DNA from 3 places in the Thalassospira sp. SM2505 genome. Region 1 is predicted to be linked to each of the others. Evidence: riboswitches for the same ligand, from Rfam matches in the RefSeq annotation. Region 1 holds a riboswitch; each other region holds the start of a gene.

Region 1 (6,123 bases):
AGGACCACGTAAACCCGGCGCACCGGCACACCAAGCGATGCAGCTGACTCGACACCAAAGGTAAAAGCATCAAGCGCACGCGCATACCAAAGACACACCAGCAATCCGATCACCGCGACCGGAAGCGCAAGATAAACATCGGGCCAACGCACCCCGCTTAGATTCCCGAGCAACCAGAACATGATGCCGCGTGCCTCGTCTGCGGTCGCGGCCTTGGTGACGATGAATGATGTCAGCGCGTTAAAAAGTTGGGATCCGGCAACACCGGCCAGAATAATTGCCCCGGCACTCCGTCCCGCCGGAATAGCCAAAAGCGCAACAAATCCGAATGCCACCAGTGCACCGACAAAGGCCCCAAGGGACAGGGATACCATCCCCGCACCAAAACCAAGGATCGCAACACTGACCGCACCGGTCGATGCACCTGCCGAAATACCCAGCAAATAGGGATCGGCCAGACTGTTGCGCAACAGCGCCTGCAAAACCGCACCAGACAACGCCAGCGATGCACCACAAGCGGCGGCCACAAGCGCCCTTGATATGCGGTAATTCCAGATGATCCCCCCATCAATCGGATCAACGTCGAAACCGGCATTCCAGATGTGATTGGCAATGGTGTGAAGAACCGTGCCAAGGGGGATTTCCGTTTCCCCCTTGGCGGCGGCAATCGCAATCACACCAATCAGCAAGACCAGTGCGAAAAAAACCGCACCGGTTCGCACAAGATATGCCCGTCCCGCCCGTCTTTGTGCAGGCGGATGAACTGGCGTTTTTTCAAACATTGAATTCTCCGGGCATATCGAACGCCTTTGCCTTATGCGATCAGTTCAAAGCACTTAGTCGTTCGACGGCCTCGGCCAGTGTTTCAATCCCCTCGATCAGGCGGATTGTCGGATCCATCGACTGGGCATCCATCACAACGATATTGCCGTTTTTCACCGCCTTCATCTGGCTTGTGACAGGGTCGGTTTTCAGGAAGTCCATTTTGACCTGCCAGTCATCTGCCGGGAAACGGCGACGCCCCATCTTGCCGATCACGATGATATCGGGATTGGCACGTGCAATGGTTTCCCATCCAACGGTCGGCCATTCTTCCGGACTATCGATGATGTTGGTCACACCAAGTTTGCCTGCGATATAACCCGCTGCGCCATTTTTACCAGCCACATAGGGATCGCTTTTGATCTCGGCACTCGAAAACCAGAAAACGGCAGATACATTATCATGTCCGCTTTCCTTCACCTGTTCCAGCGACCGGGCTTCTCGGGCCTGTAGTTTCGCTATCAGGGCTTCGCCGCGATCCTCGACATCAAAGATCTGCGCAAGATCGGTGATCTCCTGATAAATCAGGTTCATGGTAAAATCGTCATGGCGGACACCGTCGCCGCCACCCGTATTGTCCTTGCCGACGCAATCGGCCGGTGCGGTATAAACCGGGATGGAAAGTTCGTTGAACTGCTCGGTGGTTCCGACAATCCCCTTGGGACCGACATGCCATTGATACTGGGTGGCAACCAGTTGCGGCTTTTGCGCAACCACGGTTTCAAATCCCGGATCATTATCGGCCAGACGCGGAACGGTTGCGTTCACATCCTTGAATTCATCCATAACCGGGCCAAACCAGACACCGGTCCCTTTGACCTTGTCGGCAAGTCCCAGTGAATAAAGGATTTCTGTTGTGCTTTGCCCAAGGGACACGACGCGGTCCGGCGCAGAATCAAACTGAAGTACGGTCCCGCAATTGCGGATCTGAAGCGGATATTCGGTTGCAGATACACTTGCGGCAGATGCCATAGAACCAGCGGCAAACACCCCGACCGCCAGCGCACGTTTATAGTGATTGATCACTTCGACTTCCTTTCACCGATGCACTGGCCAGGATCAGGTTTCCCTGCTCCAAACACAGCACACCACAAATGTTATGTTATAACATAACGATCACGTTTCTACTGTCAAGGGACTGGCAAAAGTGTCGGGAAATGGCGGAAGATGTCGGGGTCAGAGCTCAGGTCAAACCTTGGCGAGCTCCCGAAGACCGGGACATAAGCCGACATTCTCCGGGGCACCCCGCCCGGTCCGTCGCATTCATGTCGGCAGGTCTCCTGGCTCGCGGGTCATCATGCTTTTCCTGGCCTTCCCGGGTTGGTTCCCAGTGGCATTGGTCAGAAAAACACTCACCGCCTACAGTTGCGGGGGCAGCTTCGGTTAATGACCTGTTTGACAGGTCACGTCGAATTCCCTTTATCCGATATCCGGATACCGACATCTGACGGTTAGATTAAACCAAAATGCCGGTCAAGGAAATTGGCCAATCACCAGTGGCATTTATGCAAGGGTCCATGCATAAAAAGCAGTCGACACGACCTTGAATTTGCCATGTTTCATCCCGATTACCTCCACACTGTCCGGTATCCTTGCCCGACACGTGAAACCATTGGAACATGATACAAATGACGACTTCTGTGGAACGCAGACGCTTTTTGAAATCCATCGCGGCAGCCGGGCTGATCCTGCCGGGGCTGTCGATCTATCAAACGGCATTGGCAGAAGTTCCGGGGCTTGATCTTGGCAATCCCCAACCGTTCGAGTTTGCCGATCTGATTGCGCGCGCCAAATCCATGGCGCAGGCCGCATATGAGCCCCCCGTGGCCCCGAACCCGGAAATTGTCGGGCGGATTGACTATGACACCCATGGCAAGCTTCACTACAAACGCGATCATTCGCCGTTTTCTGACGGGTCGGGCACCTATCCGGTGACCTTTTTCCATCTGGGCATGTATTTCGCCAAACCGGTCCATATGTATCTTTTGGAAAACGGTGTAGCACGCGAAGTTATCTATAAGCCCGATTACTTTGACATGCCCGAAGACAGCATTGCCCGCCAGTTACCGCCAAACAGCGGCTTTGCCGGTTTCCGCCTGCATGAAAACCAGTCGCGTGATGACTGGAAAACCCAGGACTGGGCAGCATTCCTTGGCGCATCCTATTTCCGGGCAATCGGTGATGAAGGACAATATGGCCTGTCTGCGCGCGGGATTGCCGTGAATACGGCAACTTCGGTGCCCGAAGAGTTTCCGGACTTCCGGCAGTTCTTTATCGAACCTGCAAAAAATGCCGAAGACCCGGTGACGATCTATGCCCTTCTGGATGGGCCAAGCATCACGGGTGCGTATAAATTCCTGCTCTATCGCGGTCAGGGCGTGACCATGGATGTGGAAAAGCATCTGTTTGTTCGCCGCGATATCGAACGCCTTGGCATTGCCCCGCTGACCAGCATGTTCTGGTATTCCGAACAGAACAAATCATTCCGCTTTGACTGGCGCCCGGAAGTCCATGACAGCGATGGTCTTGAACTGTGGACAGGAAGTGGTGAACGCATCTGGCGACAGCTCAACAATCCCGAAACGATCCGCGCATCGGCCTTTGCCGATCATAATCCGCGCGGCTTTGGCCTGATGCAGCGTGACCGCGATGTGAAGAACTATCTCGATGGCGTGCGCTATCACCGTCGCCCCAGCCTGTGGGTCGAACCCAAAGGTGACTGGAATGATGGTGCCGTGCAGCTGATCGAAATTCCGACGGATGACGAGATTCACGATAACATCGCGGCGTTCTGGGTGCCCAATGGCCCGGCCAGGGCAGGTAATTCCTATGCGTTCAAATACCGCCTGCACTGGCAGGCGCATAACCCGTTCCCGGTTGCGGAACTGGCGCGTGCAACGGCAACCCGTATGGGTCGTGGCGGTGAACCGGGCACCAATCGCCCAAAAGACGAAATCAAGTTTTCCGTCGAGTTCGAGGGCGATATTCTTGGAACCCTTGCCTATGGCGAGTTCCCGGAAATCGTGGTGTCGACATCACGCGGTGAAATCACCCGCACCAAGATCGAACCGATCATGGATACCCGCATCTGGCGCGCAGCCTTTGACCTTAAGGCCGCTGGCACCGATCCGGTTGATCTGCGCATGTATCTCAAACGCGGTGATGCTCCGCTCAGTGAAACCTGGATGTATCAGCACCTGCCCGCCGTCGGCAACCAGCATCAGGGCTGATGAGGTCAATCATCCCGTGTTCTAGCAACCCGGATGGATGCCCGATCAATAGGTGACAGTTTCACCGGTTCGGGCATCCCCGTTTTGGCCAAGGATCGCCATGACATCACGCATCGGAGGCGCCCCGAACATCCGGGCATATTCGCGACTGAATTGTGATGCGCTTTCATAGCCGACCTCATAGGCGGCACTTGCCGCATCCTTCATTTCTGCCAGCATGATCTGACGTGCTGTCGTCAGGCGGAGCCGCTTTTGATATTGCAGCGGGCTCATCGCGGTGACCTGCTTGAAATGATGGTGGAAGGATGACGGGCTCATATTGGCGAAATCGGCCAGTTCCTCAATCCTGAGCGGCTTGTCGAAATTATCCTTCATCCGTCGAAGGACGGCAGATATCCGCTGCATGTTGCTGCCACCAATCGCAAGCCCCGCGATCAGGGCCCCCTTTCCGGTGCGCAACAGGCGGTAATGCACCTCGCGCATCAGAAGCGGCAACATCACCGCAACATCATCTGGACGTTCGAGCAGCTCGACCACCCGAAGCACGGCATCAATCAGACTTTCGGTCGTTTGTTCCACAAACAGTCCGCGCGCACTTTCACCCTCTGTCCCGATTTTAAGATCCATGTTGGTGACAAGTTCGCTGAGTATCTGAGCATCAAGATCAAGCGAAAGACTGCGATAGGGTTGATGGTCACTGGCCAGCGTGACATGCCCGACAAGCGGTAAATCCACCGATGCTGCCAGAAGTTGTCCGGGTTCATAGCGATAGACTTCCTGCCCCAACGTGACCTCCTTGGCCCCCGAAGCAATCAGACATAAACACGGCCTGTAGATGGTCGGCACCTTAAGGGTCGGCCCCGTGGATCGAAACATCCAGACCGGCTCGATCGCGGTTCGCACAGAACCATCTGACTCGCAGTATTTGTCAATCAGATTACAAAGCCGTTGATAGCTATCCATGACCAGGTTCCTTCAATTTCCAAGGATGTAATATACACGTCGGATAACCCGAACAAAGCTCGCTTTTCTGCATTTGGAGGATTAGGCAATCCAATTCGAGTTCTGTGTATTCATCAATCGGTCATTGATCGACACAGTAAGCGCCATGACACAAACACAAGGAGCATGTCATGACGAACCCGATCAATTATCTCGAAAACAAGACCGTCATCATCACGGGTGCCAGCAGCGGCATCGGGGAAGCCACCGCCCGACTTCTGGCATCACGCGGGGCCAAAGTTGTTCTTGGTGCACGTCGCACCGAACGCCTTGATCAGATTGTCACGGAAATCGAAGCTGCTGGCGGAACCGCGATGGCCAGATCTGTTGATGTCACCAGTGTCGATAGCGTCGAAGCACTGGTGTATAATGCGCATAACCTGTTTGGTCGTGTGGATGCGATCTTTAACAATGCCGGTGTCATGCCGCTTGCCCCGATGTCGGAACTCAAAACCGACGAATGGGACAACATGATTAACGTCAATATCCGGGGCGTTCTGAACGGCATTGCCGCCGTCCTTCCGATTTTCAAGACGCAAGGCAGCGGCCATGTCATCAATACCGCCTCAATCGGCGCCCATGTTGTTGTGCCAAGCGGCGTCGTCTATTGCGCGACCAAATATGCCGTCTGGGCGATATCCGAAGGCCTGCGTCAGGAAAGTGACAATGTCCGCGTCACCACCATTTCGCCCGGCGTGGTTGAAACCGAACTTGGCCACGATATCAGCGACCCGACCAGCAAGGAATTGCTGACCCAGTTCCGCCAGATCGCGCTGACACCTGACGCCATTGCCCGCGCGGTTCTTTATGCGCTGGATCAACCCGCAGATGTTGACGTCAACGAAGTCATTGTGCGCCCGACGGCTTCGGCCTTTTGATCCGGCATAACTGCCCGCCCCACCAACCGGCACCGTCTTGCGGTGCCGGTTGTATTTAATATGCCGTCAGGCGCGACGTTCAAGCGCTATGACTGTATCAGTCACCTTACCCTTTTCACCCTTGGGCCCGGTTGCCATCCGTTCAAAATTATCAACCGTCACAGGATCCCATTCACGCATATCGAGCAACA
Region 2 (6,123 bases), 1.4 Mb from region 1:
ACATAGACTGGGCGGAAAGTCATTTTCGCATGTTGTCGGGATTATACGGGTTGCTCAAACCACGCGATCTGATGCAGCCATATCGTCTTGAGATGGGCACACGACTGTCGAACCCGCGTGGCAAAGACCTTTATGCTTTTTGGGGTGACAAGATCGCCACTGAAATCAACAAGCTTACACAGGGCCATAAGGATCGCAGCCTGATCAATCTGGCCTCAAGCGAATATTTCAAGTCAGTAAAGACCAAACTGCTTGAAGGCCCGGTAATTACGCCGGTATTCAAAGAAGTCAAAGGCGGGGCAGCCAAGGTTGTTGGCTTCTCAGCAAAGCGCGCCCGTGGCATGATGGCACGATACATGATCGACAATCGACTGGAAAATCCGCAGGGTTTGAAGAAGTTCAAGCTTGATGGCTATTACTATCAGGATGACCTGTCGAGTGAGACGGAGTGGGTCTTTACCCGCGTTCATGACCAATAACACAAACTATTTCGGTGATAACTAATGACCGACGAGCATCTTGAACAGCTCGAGGATGACAATCATCTGCCCGAGGCACATCCGTTTTCCGGGTATTTGAGAACATTCTTTCGGGGGCCGGGCCGTTCACGCAGTCTGACCCGTGAGGAAGCTTTTGACGCTTTTTCCATGATCCTGCGCGACGAGGTTGAACCCATTCAACTGGGGGCTTTCTTATTGATGCTGCGCTATCGGGCAGAAACGCCCGATGAACTTGCGGGCATGATCGAAGCTGTCCGCAAGGCCGCCCGACTTGACCCTGATGATGGTCAGGACGCTGGTGCAGAAGGGCGACCGATGCTCGATTGGCCGTCTTATGCGGCGGGGCGTACACGCGGCTTGCCCTGGTTTGTACTTTCGGCACATTTGTTGTCGCAGAATGGTGTGCCGGTCCTGATGCATGGATATAATTCCCATCTGGTCAATGGTGTTGGCACCGAAGCTGCGATCAAGGCCTTGAAACTGCCAATCGCGATGTCCGCAGAAGAAGCAAGATCAGATATCGCTGCCCAAGGGTTCGCATATCTGCCATTGCGGCACATGCATCCGAAATTGCAGGAACTGATCGGCTTGCGGTCGTTGCTGGGTTTGCGAAGCCCGGTCAATACATTACTGCGGTTGCTTAATCCGTTACAGGCGCGTGCGGCTTTCCTAGGTGTATTTCATCCGGCCTTTCTTGATGTGCATCGTGAAACCGGAAAGTTGCTTGAACTTCCACGGATCGGCGTGATCAAGGGCGGTGGCGGTGAGGCAGAACGTACGCCTTTCAAGCATGTCGACCTGCGCATGCTAGATAACGGTGAGCTTTGCGACGTCAGATGGCCTGCGATGCTGTCCAAAACGGAAAAAGAGCTCGACGAGCAAAGTCCGGTAACCCTGAAACACTTCCTTTCAGTCTGGCGCGGAGATGTCGAAGATTCTGGTGCCGAAGCACGGATCAAGGGGAGTGCTGCAATGGCGGCATTCCTGGCAGGCAAGGCAGATTATATCGACGAAGCCGAAAGGTTGGTTCAGGAATGGTGGGACAAACGCGATCGCAATGTCGGCTAATAGCTGACTGCTAGCTCATCACATCTGATCAAAAGAAAAGGGACGGGTTGCCGTCCCTTTTTTGCATTTTAGAACGAAGAATTAGGTTCTTTGAGGAATGCCAGCTCTTCGGAGGTGGATACACGCCCGAGAATCTCGTTGCGATGCGGGTAACGGCCGAAACGGTCAATGATCCTTTTGTGTTTGATCTCGAACTCGTAGTTATGCTCAAGCCCCGGTTGGGCAAACAGTTCCAGTGCGATTTCGTGGATCAGTTCAGATTCCGAATGCATATAGGGCATGTAAAGAAATGCACGCTCTTGCGCGTTGGACAGTTTCTTGTCCGTTCCATTTGCCACGGCTTCCTGTGCCAGTATCAGGGCCACGGTATCCGATGCAAAAGATTGCGGCTGGTCGCGGAACATGTTTCGCGAAAACTGGTCAAGAACAATGATCTCGGCCAGACGGCCATTTGCAGTCGCGCGCCAGGAATAGAGTTCACCTGCATGCGCCGCAGTGTGGAAGTCCGAAAACCGCTCGGAAATGTGGGCGTCAAGTGAGGTATCCTTGATAAACCACTGTTTTTGATCAAGTTCCTTGAACCAGAAGTCCAGAACAGTTTCAGGTTTCATGTCGTTTAGCCCTTAAACAGAATGCATTTCGTATGGTTATACGGTGTGTTAAGCAATTTTTGCCAGCGGCAAACAACCGGTCAAGTTATGCTATCCGAAAGATAGTGGGCCAATGGTTTGGCAAAGAGTTGACAGTTATGATCCCGACATGGATTATGCCTGTGTCTTGGGTGCTGATCCTTCGGGATTGGCTTAAAAGGGAACGTGGTGCGTTACGACAATGCCACGGCTGCCCCCGCAACTGTAAGCGGTCCGAGCATTACACATGCCACTGGTGAGAACCGGGAAGGCGTAATGCTTTTAAAACCGTGAGCCAGGAGACCTGCCTTTGACTGCCAGACACGGCTTGTCTGGTGCTGAACTGTTGGACGCCGGGGTGAGCGTCAGGTTGCAGGGAAAATGCGGTCTTGTTTAACCGGTATCTTGCTTCCAGCCATCCTATCGTTCTTTATCCTAACACTGCGTGTCGGGCAGTTGCCCGGTATGCATCGTTCGTGGAAGAGACGATTATATGTTTAAGACCGTTGGCAGGTGCGCTGTTGCAAGCGTCTGTTTTATATTATTGATGCCATTGGCCGCACAGGCCCATTTCCAGTTGGTATATACTCCGGAAGTCAATCAGGCCGCTGCTGGTGATGTTCCGGTCAAGCTGATCTTCTGGCATCCGTTTGAAAACGGACATGTCATGGATATGGCCAATCCGATTGAGTTCTACGTTATTCATCGTGGTGAAAAGATCGATTTGGAATCAACGCTTTCTCCGACGACGTTTACCGGGTCTGAGAACTCGGCGGCGGCATTTGATGGCACGCTGACACTCAAACGCAGTGGCGATTACGTCATGGTGGTTGTGCCTGCGCCATATTACGAACAAAGCGAAGATATCTATATCCAGCAGATTACAAAATCCTATGTGAACCGGAATGAAATTCCGACGGACTGGATGGAAGCACAAGGGCTGAAAACGGAAATTTTGCCGCTAAACAGACCGACCAACATCGTCGCCGGGTCGACTTTTAGTGGTCGTGTTCTGAGTGACGGGCAGCCGGTTTCCGGTGTCGAGGTGGAAGTTGAATACATGGCTGCCGAACCGGATATGGCAAATGGCCGACCGAAGGAGCCAACTGCAAAACCAATGCCCGGTGGGGCTATTGTGGCGCTTACCGATGAAAACGGCTATTTCACCTTCGGTATTCCCAAAGCCGGGTTTTGGGGATTTGCGGCACTTGGCAGTGGCCCTGATAAAGAATTCAACGGTAAAGAGCTTTCTCAGGATGCAGTCCTGTGGGTTCGTGCCTATGATGTGAAATAGGCGTGGGGACAAAAACAGATGCATATTGTGGACGGGGCACTGGCTCCTGAAGTTCTGATTGGGGGCGGGGTTCTTGCGGTTGCCGGACTTGGTCTTGGGTTGCGCAAGCTCCCGATCGATAAAATTCCGGCAACCGGTGTGCTGTCGGCAACGTTTTTTGTGGCCTCGCTTATTCACGTCCCGGTGGGGCCCTCAAGTGTTCATCTGATCATGAGCGGCCTTGCCGGTCTTGTTCTTGGTTGGACGGCATTTCCCGCACTTTTTGTCGGGCTGTTGTTACAGGCGATTTTCTTCGGATTTGGCGGTCTTACGGTTCTTGGGGTCAATACGGTCAATATTGCCTTCCCGGCTGTGATTGCCGGATTCATGTTCCGTGGTGTCGTTGCGCGCAGCAACCCGACGGCTGCTGCTGTTTGGGGCGGCATTGCCGGGGCACTTTCTATCTCGTTGACCACGTTGTTTGTGGCGATTTCCCTGACGCTGAGCGGGGATGCGTTCATTCCGGCCGCCAAACTCGTGTTCTTTGCCCATATTCCGATCATGGCTGTTGAAGGCTTTGTTTCTGCCGCTGCCGTGTATCTGATCATGAAAGTCAAACCGGCCTTGCTGATGACCGGTGATCAGGCCAATGAATATGCGGTGCAAAGCTCGATCATCCTTGCTGAACAGGCAAATGAGGCCAACAATGGCTAAGCTGGCCACAGGGATCATTATTGCCGGGGTTATGTTCGGCGCGCATGGGGCTCAGGCGCATAAGGTGATCGCGTCTGTCTTTCCAAGTGGTTCGAATGTCGAAGGGGAAATCGGGTTCTCCAACGGAGATATGGCTGCCGATACGGTGGTTGAGGTCTTTGACAATCTGGGGAATAAGATCGATCAGGTCATGACCGATGGGGACGGATTTTTTATCTATACGCCAAGCGAGAAGGTCGATCTGGTCTTTCGGGCGGATCTGGGCGCCGGGCACATCGCCGAGGCAGGCTTTGCCATTTCTGATTTGTCCGACCAGGCCGGGCTGACGGGCGAAGCGCAATCGCGAGCAAATGAAAAAACCAGCATAAAACAAGCTGGCCCGGATGGTTCAAGCCGTTCCGGGAATGTCGCGATAAGCCGAGAACAGGAAGAAGCCATAGCCGCCATTGTTCGTGATGAACTTCGGCCCCTTCGGCGCGAAATTACCGCCTATAAGGAGAAGAATGATCTCCAATCGGTTCTTGGGGGTATTGGCTATATATTCGGGTTCTTCGGGATCGCATATTACATTGCTGCCAGACGGTTGAAAGCCGAAGCGTCAAAGCCATGAGTCATTTATTCGGGCATGACCAGCCGTTAAGCGCGCGAGGAGGCGGGGTTAAACCACCATCCTTTGTTGGATCGTTTGATCCACGCGTGCGTGTTGTGGCTGCTTGTCTGTTTGCTGTGATGGTGGTGTCCTTGCAACAGATCGAATTTGCCCTTGGTGCCTTTGTCATCGCCATTGCCACAATGTTGCTGACCGATCTGCCACTTCGACTGACCTTGAAGCGTATGGCGGCAATGGACGGCTTCATTATTGTCATGTTGGTCATGTTGCCGTTTACCACGCCTGGAACACCGATGTTTTCGATGCTGGGCGCGGACGCCAGTAAGGAAGGCCTTTTACATGCTGTCCTGATCGGGATCCGGGCAAACGCGGTTGTTCTGATGATGCTTAGCCTGCTTTCGGGGCTGACGCCTGTAACCTTGGGGCATACCTTGTACCGGTTAAGGTGCCCGGCGGCACTGGTGCATCTGATGATGTTCACGGTGCGTTACATTTCGGTACTGCATGATGAGTATCACCGTCTGCGGATGGCGATGAAGCTGCGCGGGTTCAAGGCACGAAACACGTTCCATACCTATCGATCATTCGGTTACCTGTTCGGTATGTTACTTGTTCGGTCGCTTGAGCGGGCAGAACGTGTGCTTGAGGCCATGAAATGCCGGGGGTTTAGTGGACATTTCCCGATGATTGATCAGCTGGTGTTTCGCAGGCGTGATGCCATCCTTGGTGCAACCTTTTTCGTTATGATCGCGGCCCTTATCCTGATGGATCGTATTTATGTCCTTGCTTATTGAACTAAACGATATTTCCTATGGATACCGGGCAGGACATAGTGTTCTTGATCGTGTCAGCCTGTCACTTTCAGCAAATGAACGTCTGTTTATCACCGGGCCCAATGGGGCCGGGAAAAGTACCTTGCTTCGTATCCTTGTCGGGTTGATCAAGCCGCTTGGTGGAGAAATCAGTGCATTCGGACAAAAACGCGTTTCTGATGCAGATTTTCATGATCTTCGTTGTCGGGTTGGCTTCATCGTTCAGGACCCGGATGATCAACTGTTTTGCCCAACGGTTGTCGAAGATATTGCCTTCGGCCCGCTTAATCTCGGTGCAAGCAGGGAAGAAGCATTGGCGATCGTCGACGATGTTCTGGATCAGCTTCATCTCAAACATTTGCGTGAACGCATCACGCACGAACTCTCAGGTGGTGAAAAACGGCTGGTTTCTGTTGCTGCGGTGCTTGCAATGAAACCTGATGTTCTTCTTCTTGATGAGCCGACAAATGCGCTTGATGAAGAAAACCTGCAACGGCTTGAAGAAATCCTGCTTGAG
Region 3 (6,123 bases), 280 kb from region 1:
CGGTATCGAAGCTGCCGGAATGATAGATCACCGAGCCGTTTGCGTCCGAAACCACAATTTCAAGCCACATATATTTCTGATCGATCACACCTGTTGGCAGGTTGTGACCAGCACCAAGATTCTGTACGGCGATGTCAAAAACGAGCCGGTTATCGGTAATGTGACTGCCTTTCAGGGCAAGTCCGGCAGCAGCGCGCAACAGGGCTGATGTTGCCGTTCCCTGTTTTTCAATCAGGCGAGTGTTTTGTTCTTTGGTTAGTCCTGGCAATATCCCGCCGCGTAACCATGTCAGGTTTGATCCAAGAGAGGTATCAAACATCAGGTAATTTGCCCCGACAAAGTTATGGGCATAGCGTTCAGGTTTGCGAATGTCCCCGTCGCGGATTTGTCGAACATAGGATGCCGGATCCGGCGCCATGTGACAGTCCTGACAAGTGATGTCATTTTGGGCGTACCAGCTGTCGCGCCATTCGACAAAGGTGCTTTGGACATGTTGTCTTGTTGTCGCCTTGGACATCGATTGATCATAGTTTTCGGTATGGCATCCGCCGCAGAAATCAGCGCTGGCAATCAGGGCATTGGTCTTGGCTGCACCAAAGGCACGGGCATGATCACGCGGTGCGGCAAGGATCATCGGGTTGGAGAGTTGATCGACACCGGTATTCACAGCTAGGGTAAGCGCCCCATTGCCTTCAAGAGGGTCGGCATGGGTAGCGGTATGGCACATGACGCAACTGATCCCTTCGGTCTCGGCGTCTGAAGGCATGACAGATTTGAAGCGATTGGTACGTCCTGCCAGAACTTCACCCGGTGCATGACATCCTTCGCAAAACCGTGCACGTTCGATCCCGTCACGGTGCAAGTTTTCATTGGCCTCTACAGCGCGTTCGTAAACTGTGTCGCGACCGGCTATGGCATGCAGCGACGGGGCCCACTCATCAAATTCCTTTTGATGACAGGTGGCACAGGTTGCGGCGGACTGAATTTTTGACGGATCGACAAGACGACCGTTATCGGTTTGCAGTCGCGACGGCCAGAAAGGCCGTTCTGCACCATTTTCATCCGGTCCAAAGGGCAACTGATAGAACGGGATATTGACAAGGTCGATGCCCGGTTCCGGCGCGGGAGGGCGTAGAAGATAAAGGGAAACGACAATCAGGATGCCAATGATACAGCCAGATATCAAAAGCGGGAGATTGGCTTTGAGTTGTCTTTTCATTTCTCCCCCCGGTTTGAATGCGGGGTCGGGTTGCACCAGTGCCGCAACCCCAGATGAATAACCAGACCGATCATGGCAGTGACGGCCCCCCATAAATGCAGAAAAGTCAGGAGATAGGTTGTTTCGAACTGCCAGAACCAGATTTTCCCGGTCAGGTAGATTGCAGGGGGCACGACCATCAGCCATCCGGTTGCGATGATCAGAATGTATTTTGCGATCAGCAACCAGCTCAGTCCGGTGAATATTTTGCGCTGACTTGTCGCGAGACCCTGTTTGATATGGCTCGCGACCCAGACAAGAAACAGGACAGTAAAAATCAGCCCGACAAATAGATGAAACAGCAAAACAGTTTCACCAGCGTTCCAGTTATGTCCGGCGAAGAATTCCAGATAAAGTCCGGTGCCAAGCAGGAGGGCAAAAAGATATGTCAGAACCTGCATCCGCGAGTTCGCGCGGATCAGGCTCATTACACCTGCACGTGCAGGAACGTACTGGACAGTTGAAAGCGGGAAAGTTGTGTTTTTTGTCGTCATGGCTGTTCTTGCTGGTCGTCAAGCCGGGCGGACTTCAATGTCCGCCGGCTTGATTGATGCGGGACAAATTAGCCGCGGATATTGACTTTGTTCTGGGCTGCGGCCTGCAGGATCATTGCGACAATCCGGTCGGCAATATCCTGGGCCTCGTTGCCCAGTGCATCGGCTTCTTCAATGCCGAATTTTTCACCGGACTTTTCGCGGGCATAGGTATCCTCAACCAGCGAAAGAAGTTCTTCGAAGCCTGATTTGATCCGGCTATCAAGGTCGGGATTATCAGCGGAAACAACTGGCGAGATGGCGTTGAAATACATTTTTTTGCACCCGCCCATGATCCCCTGAACATCGGCAAGGCGGCTTTGCGCGACAAAGGCACCGACTTCTCCGGTGATGAACTGGGATTCCTTCCACTCACCGAAATAGTCGCCAACTGTTGGTGTCATTGTCACAACCGAGGTAAAGGCATCGTCACGGTTCGGCTTCCAGACCGACATGTCGCTATGCAATTTTTTGGCCCAGTGCGTCAGGGCCTGTGCCGCACCAAGTCCGAGATTGGCATCAAAAAGCATTTCTCCCGGTGCTTGTTTGCCATCGTCATTGAGGTCTGCGACCAGCTTGATATGGCTTTCCTCCATGCCCCAGAACAGGGGTTCCGTGATGCCGTGGAAAAGGTTTCCCGGCCGGGAAAGCACGGTTCCGTCAGGGAGTGTCAGATCGTATTGGGCGATATCCTCGTTTTCGGTTCCGGGATTGCCAGCATCAAGGATCAGGTCATATTTTGCGGTTTCAGGGATCCCGGCAACGATACCTTCAATGGTTTCATACTGGTTGGATGCTTCTAGCCAGAGTGTTCGGATATTTTGTATCTGACCGGCCAGAACAGGGCCTTTGGCCTGCCAGGCAGCAGCATAGTTTCCATCATGTGATGCGATGATATCGGCATAGGCAGACACTGCATTTTCAAGCAAGCCTGCCTGCGAGATCAGTCGTTCATTATGATCAAGTGTAAACTGTTTGACATTCTCAAGGCCCCTGATTTCCGCATCATCAGTTGCAAAGGCATTGCCCGAGATTGCAAGACACGATGCCAGTGCGGCGGTCAGAAGAACGGGTTTCTTGAACATATTCCTACCTTTCAGATCAAAAAATGGCGGTTGCGGTAAAACAGACGGGGTTGCGAATACGGCCCGCCTGTTTCGCCGAATAATCGGTGCGGGAATATTTGTGATAACAATTATCATTTGCGAAAAGAGGCGAACTTGATGCTGGTCAAGTCAAACTGGTCGGGCTTTTATCGCGCCAAGCGATTTGACGATGATCAAGTTCACGGGCTGGTGCTGGTGTCTTAATCCATCGGTTACCCGCATTGAGCGAAAGGTCACGGGGGTTGGATCAAGGTCCGTGGCCGTGGCCTTTTGCCTTTGGGGAATAGTGAGTTTTGCTAACGGAATGCGGTGAAAATCCGCAGCGGTCCCGCCGCTGTAACCGGTATGCTGCAAACAATGCCAGAGCGGCAGTCACTGAATGAGCAATCCATTCGGGAAGGCAGTTTGGAGCGTTCCGACCGGGAGCCAGAAGACGAGTAAAACACGTTTCAACAAGATTGTGTGCCGATGGAAAAGGTCGTGGCAGAACTGCCGCAATCTTGCCTTTCCAGGAGAAGGTTGAATGTTGGAAACCCGTGCAAAGCACGAAAAGACAAATATTTCAGAGGGCATCCAGTCGCTTGATGATATCCGGGCGTTGCTCGGGTCATTGCCGATGGCCGATGAAGGGCCGGTGATCAAGGCACGGCAAAGGGACCTTGAACTGACAAAGCCGCGCGGCAGCCTGGGCAGACTTGAGGAAATTGTTTTCTGGTTGTGCCGGTGGCAACAAAGTGACGTTCCGCAAATGGATTACCCGCAAGTTTGTGTCTTTGCAGGAAACCATGGAATTGTGCAGCATGATGTTTCTGCTTTTCCACCGTCCGTCACGGCATTGATGGTTGATAACTTTGCAAAGGGCGGGGCCGCGATCAATCAGTTCAGTACGGAACTTGGGGCCGAGGTGACAGTGCGAGCCCTTGATCTGGACCGTCCGACCCGTGATTTCACCGTTGAAGCAGCGATGAGCGAAGATGAATGCGTTGATGCTTTTCGTATCGGCATGGAGGCAGTGAACCCGGATGCCTCGTTCCTGTGCCCGGGGGAAATGGGGATCGGGAATACAACATCTGCTGCGGCAATTTGCCATATCATGTGGGATGGTACGCCGGGCGACTGGGTAGGATCGGGAACAGGTATCAACCGCGATCAGTACAAGCGGAAGATCAATATCGTGAAGCAGGCAAAAGCCTGCCACGATATGTCGGTGAAAGATGGTCTGGACGTTTTGCGCTGTGTCGGAGGCCGGGAAATCGTTGCGATGGCCGGGGCGATTATCGCCGCCCGGCTGCTAAGCATTCCGGTTATGCTTGACGGGTTTATATGCAGTGCGGCAGCGGCCACACTGCATGAAACATCTTCCAAAAGCCTGATGCATTGCATGGTCGGGCATGGATCAGCGGAGCCGGGGCACAGGTTATTGCTGGACCGGATCAGAAAGCGTCCGTTGCTTGATCTTGACCTTCGTCTGGGCGAGGGCACCGGAGCCGTGCTTGCCGGGTTGATTGTCCGGGCTGCGGCACAGTGTCACAATAATATGGCAAGCTTCGGAGACATCGGGATTACTCGCGATACGCCATGTGAGAAGCAGGCTTAAAGGTATCAGGCCGACATCCTCTGGTCCGAAATATCGCCGGAGGATGTTGGCCTGAAAATATGTAAAGACGTTACGCCGCGTCCGTTAAAGATGTGCTTGACCGGGCTGCTTGGGCCGCCCGGTCCTTTCGGATCATGTTGCGCAAGCGCTGCATGACATCAAGGTTGTTATGTTCCATGGCTTGCAAGGACTGAAGGGCAAGATCAAGTTGCCCCTGACGATAAAAGCTCACGGCTTTGCGGGCATTGTCGTGGACTTGGCGATGCGGGATTTCAAGCGCCTTGAAATCAACCATATCGGCAAAAAGACCGTGGCCACTGCCATCGTAATACCACTGCCCCAATCGGCAGTCGGTTTCCGGCGGAAAGTCTGCTTCGGTTGCATCCGATAGCCCCATGAAAACCCGATAGACGGCAAGCTTGAGTTCAAGTTCTTCAAGGTTGGCTAGTTCTATTTCACTAAGAATGGCAGCCATCGACATTGCGGACTGTCCTTCGGTCGAAATATCAAGGATATGCTGGGTTCTTGTCAGAAGTGTATTGGCATCTGATTCCAGATCAGAAGCAGAGCCCGCATTGGTTTTCATGTCACGATCGGCACTATCGGCTTGTGACTGGATCTTACGAACCAGCTTGCCGATTTCCAAAGTTGCTTCGGTTGCGCGATTGGCCAATCCACGGACTTCGGTCGCGACAATCGCAAAGCCCTTTCCGGCTTCTCCGGCACGTGCGGCTTCGATGCTTGCATTGAATGCCAGGAGTTTGGTTTGACGCGACACATCATCAACCATCGAAAGAATAGAGCCGATTTGTCCGGCATTGTCATTTAGCGTGCTGATTTGTGCAGAGGCCGCACGGATGTGCTTGCTGATTTCTGTGATGTGCGATGACATGTTTTTCAGGCCGGTTTGGCTTTCACCGGATTGATGTCGGGCATCTTGATTGGCGCGACTGGTTTCAACCAGCAAGGCGGACAGGTCGGAAAAAGACTCGCGCACGGTAATCAGGGAGTCTCCAAAGGCAGCCAGATTTCCAAAAATGGATCGGGTGATCTTCTGTTCCTGCTCAAGCTCGGCGACACGCGCACGGAGAGCTTCCATTTCGTTTTCGCGGGAAAGGGAGGCCATATTGTTCTGGGTGGAAAGTGATTCGAACATAGCTGGTTTCCTTCGGTACATGTTCCGACATCTTTAAACATGTAAACAAAATACATGTTTAAAGATGTAATGTGAATACATGTTAAGGCATGGCAGCCTGTTTAAATTTGCAGGAACGCACTTATACGACGGGAAGCCGTGTTCCGCTTGAGGTGATCAGTGTCTCACACTGACGGCGAGGATTGAGAAAACAACGAGGATAATTGGGCTTGCGGCTTTAAAAGGTCCGCCAGACTGTAATTGTCGAGAGTCCGATAGAAGGCATTGCTTGCTTCCATCAAGGCATGTCGCAGGAAACAGGCACTTTCGATCCGGCATTCACCGTGATGTGCGGGGTCAAAGCAGGCGACAAGCGCCATGTCCTGTTCTGTATCCCGAACAATCTTGCCAATGCCAATTTCCGAAGGGACGCGACCGAGTCTCATGCCGCCGCCCTTGCCCCGAACGGTTTCAATCACCCCTGTGCGGGCCTG

What was found. A riboswitch is a leader RNA that binds a small molecule or an ion and turns the genes downstream of it on or off. The one in region 1 is predicted to bind cobalamin.
Region 2: another riboswitch for cobalamin. It lies ahead of ACTU44_RS12365 (DUF4198 domain-containing protein); the one in region 1 lies ahead of ACTU44_RS19035 (ABC transporter substrate-binding protein).
Region 3: another riboswitch for cobalamin. It lies ahead of cobT (nicotinate-nucleotide--dimethylbenzimidazole phosphoribosyltransferase); the one in region 1 lies ahead of ACTU44_RS19035 (ABC transporter substrate-binding protein).

Annotation. Positions count from the first base shown of each region.
Region 1 is NZ_CM142731.1:4,053,347-4,059,469, forward strand. Features, by position in the region: gene ACTU44_RS19030 (FecCD family ABC transporter permease) at 1-782, opposite strand, end outside; gene ACTU44_RS19035 (ABC transporter substrate-binding protein) at 823-1,848, opposite strand; cobalamin riboswitch at 2,076-2,279, opposite strand; gene ACTU44_RS19040 (OpgD/OpgG family glucan biosynthesis protein) at 2,451-4,052, shown strand; gene ACTU44_RS19045 (AraC family transcriptional regulator) at 4,098-5,015, opposite strand; gene ACTU44_RS19050 (SDR family oxidoreductase) at 5,186-5,932, shown strand; gene ACTU44_RS19055 (class I SAM-dependent methyltransferase) at 5,999-6,123, opposite strand, start outside.
Region 2 is NZ_CM142731.1:2,636,709-2,642,831, forward strand. Features, by position in the region: gene yaaA (peroxide stress protein YaaA) at 1-479, shown strand, start outside; gene ACTU44_RS12355 (glycosyl transferase family protein) at 504-1,568, shown strand; gene ACTU44_RS12360 (DUF924 family protein) at 1,637-2,179, opposite strand; cobalamin riboswitch at 2,331-2,523, shown strand; gene ACTU44_RS12365 (DUF4198 domain-containing protein) at 2,691-3,491, shown strand; gene cbiM (cobalt transporter CbiM) at 3,510-4,184, shown strand; gene ACTU44_RS12375 (cobalt ABC transporter permease) at 4,177-4,794, shown strand; gene cbiQ (cobalt ECF transporter T component CbiQ) at 4,791-5,588, shown strand; gene ACTU44_RS12385 (energy-coupling factor ABC transporter ATP-binding protein) at 5,572-6,123, shown strand, end outside.
Region 3 is NZ_CM142731.1:4,335,954-4,342,076, reverse strand. Features, by position in the region: gene ACTU44_RS20300 (multiheme c-type cytochrome) at 1-1,219, opposite strand, end outside; gene ACTU44_RS20295 (hypothetical protein) at 1,216-1,752, opposite strand; gene ACTU44_RS20290 (imelysin family protein) at 1,821-2,876, opposite strand; cobalamin riboswitch at 3,199-3,332, shown strand; gene cobT (nicotinate-nucleotide--dimethylbenzimidazole phosphoribosyltransferase) at 3,421-4,494, shown strand; gene ACTU44_RS20280 (methyl-accepting chemotaxis protein) at 4,565-5,650, opposite strand; gene ACTU44_RS20275 (RrF2 family transcriptional regulator) at 5,815-6,123, opposite strand, start outside.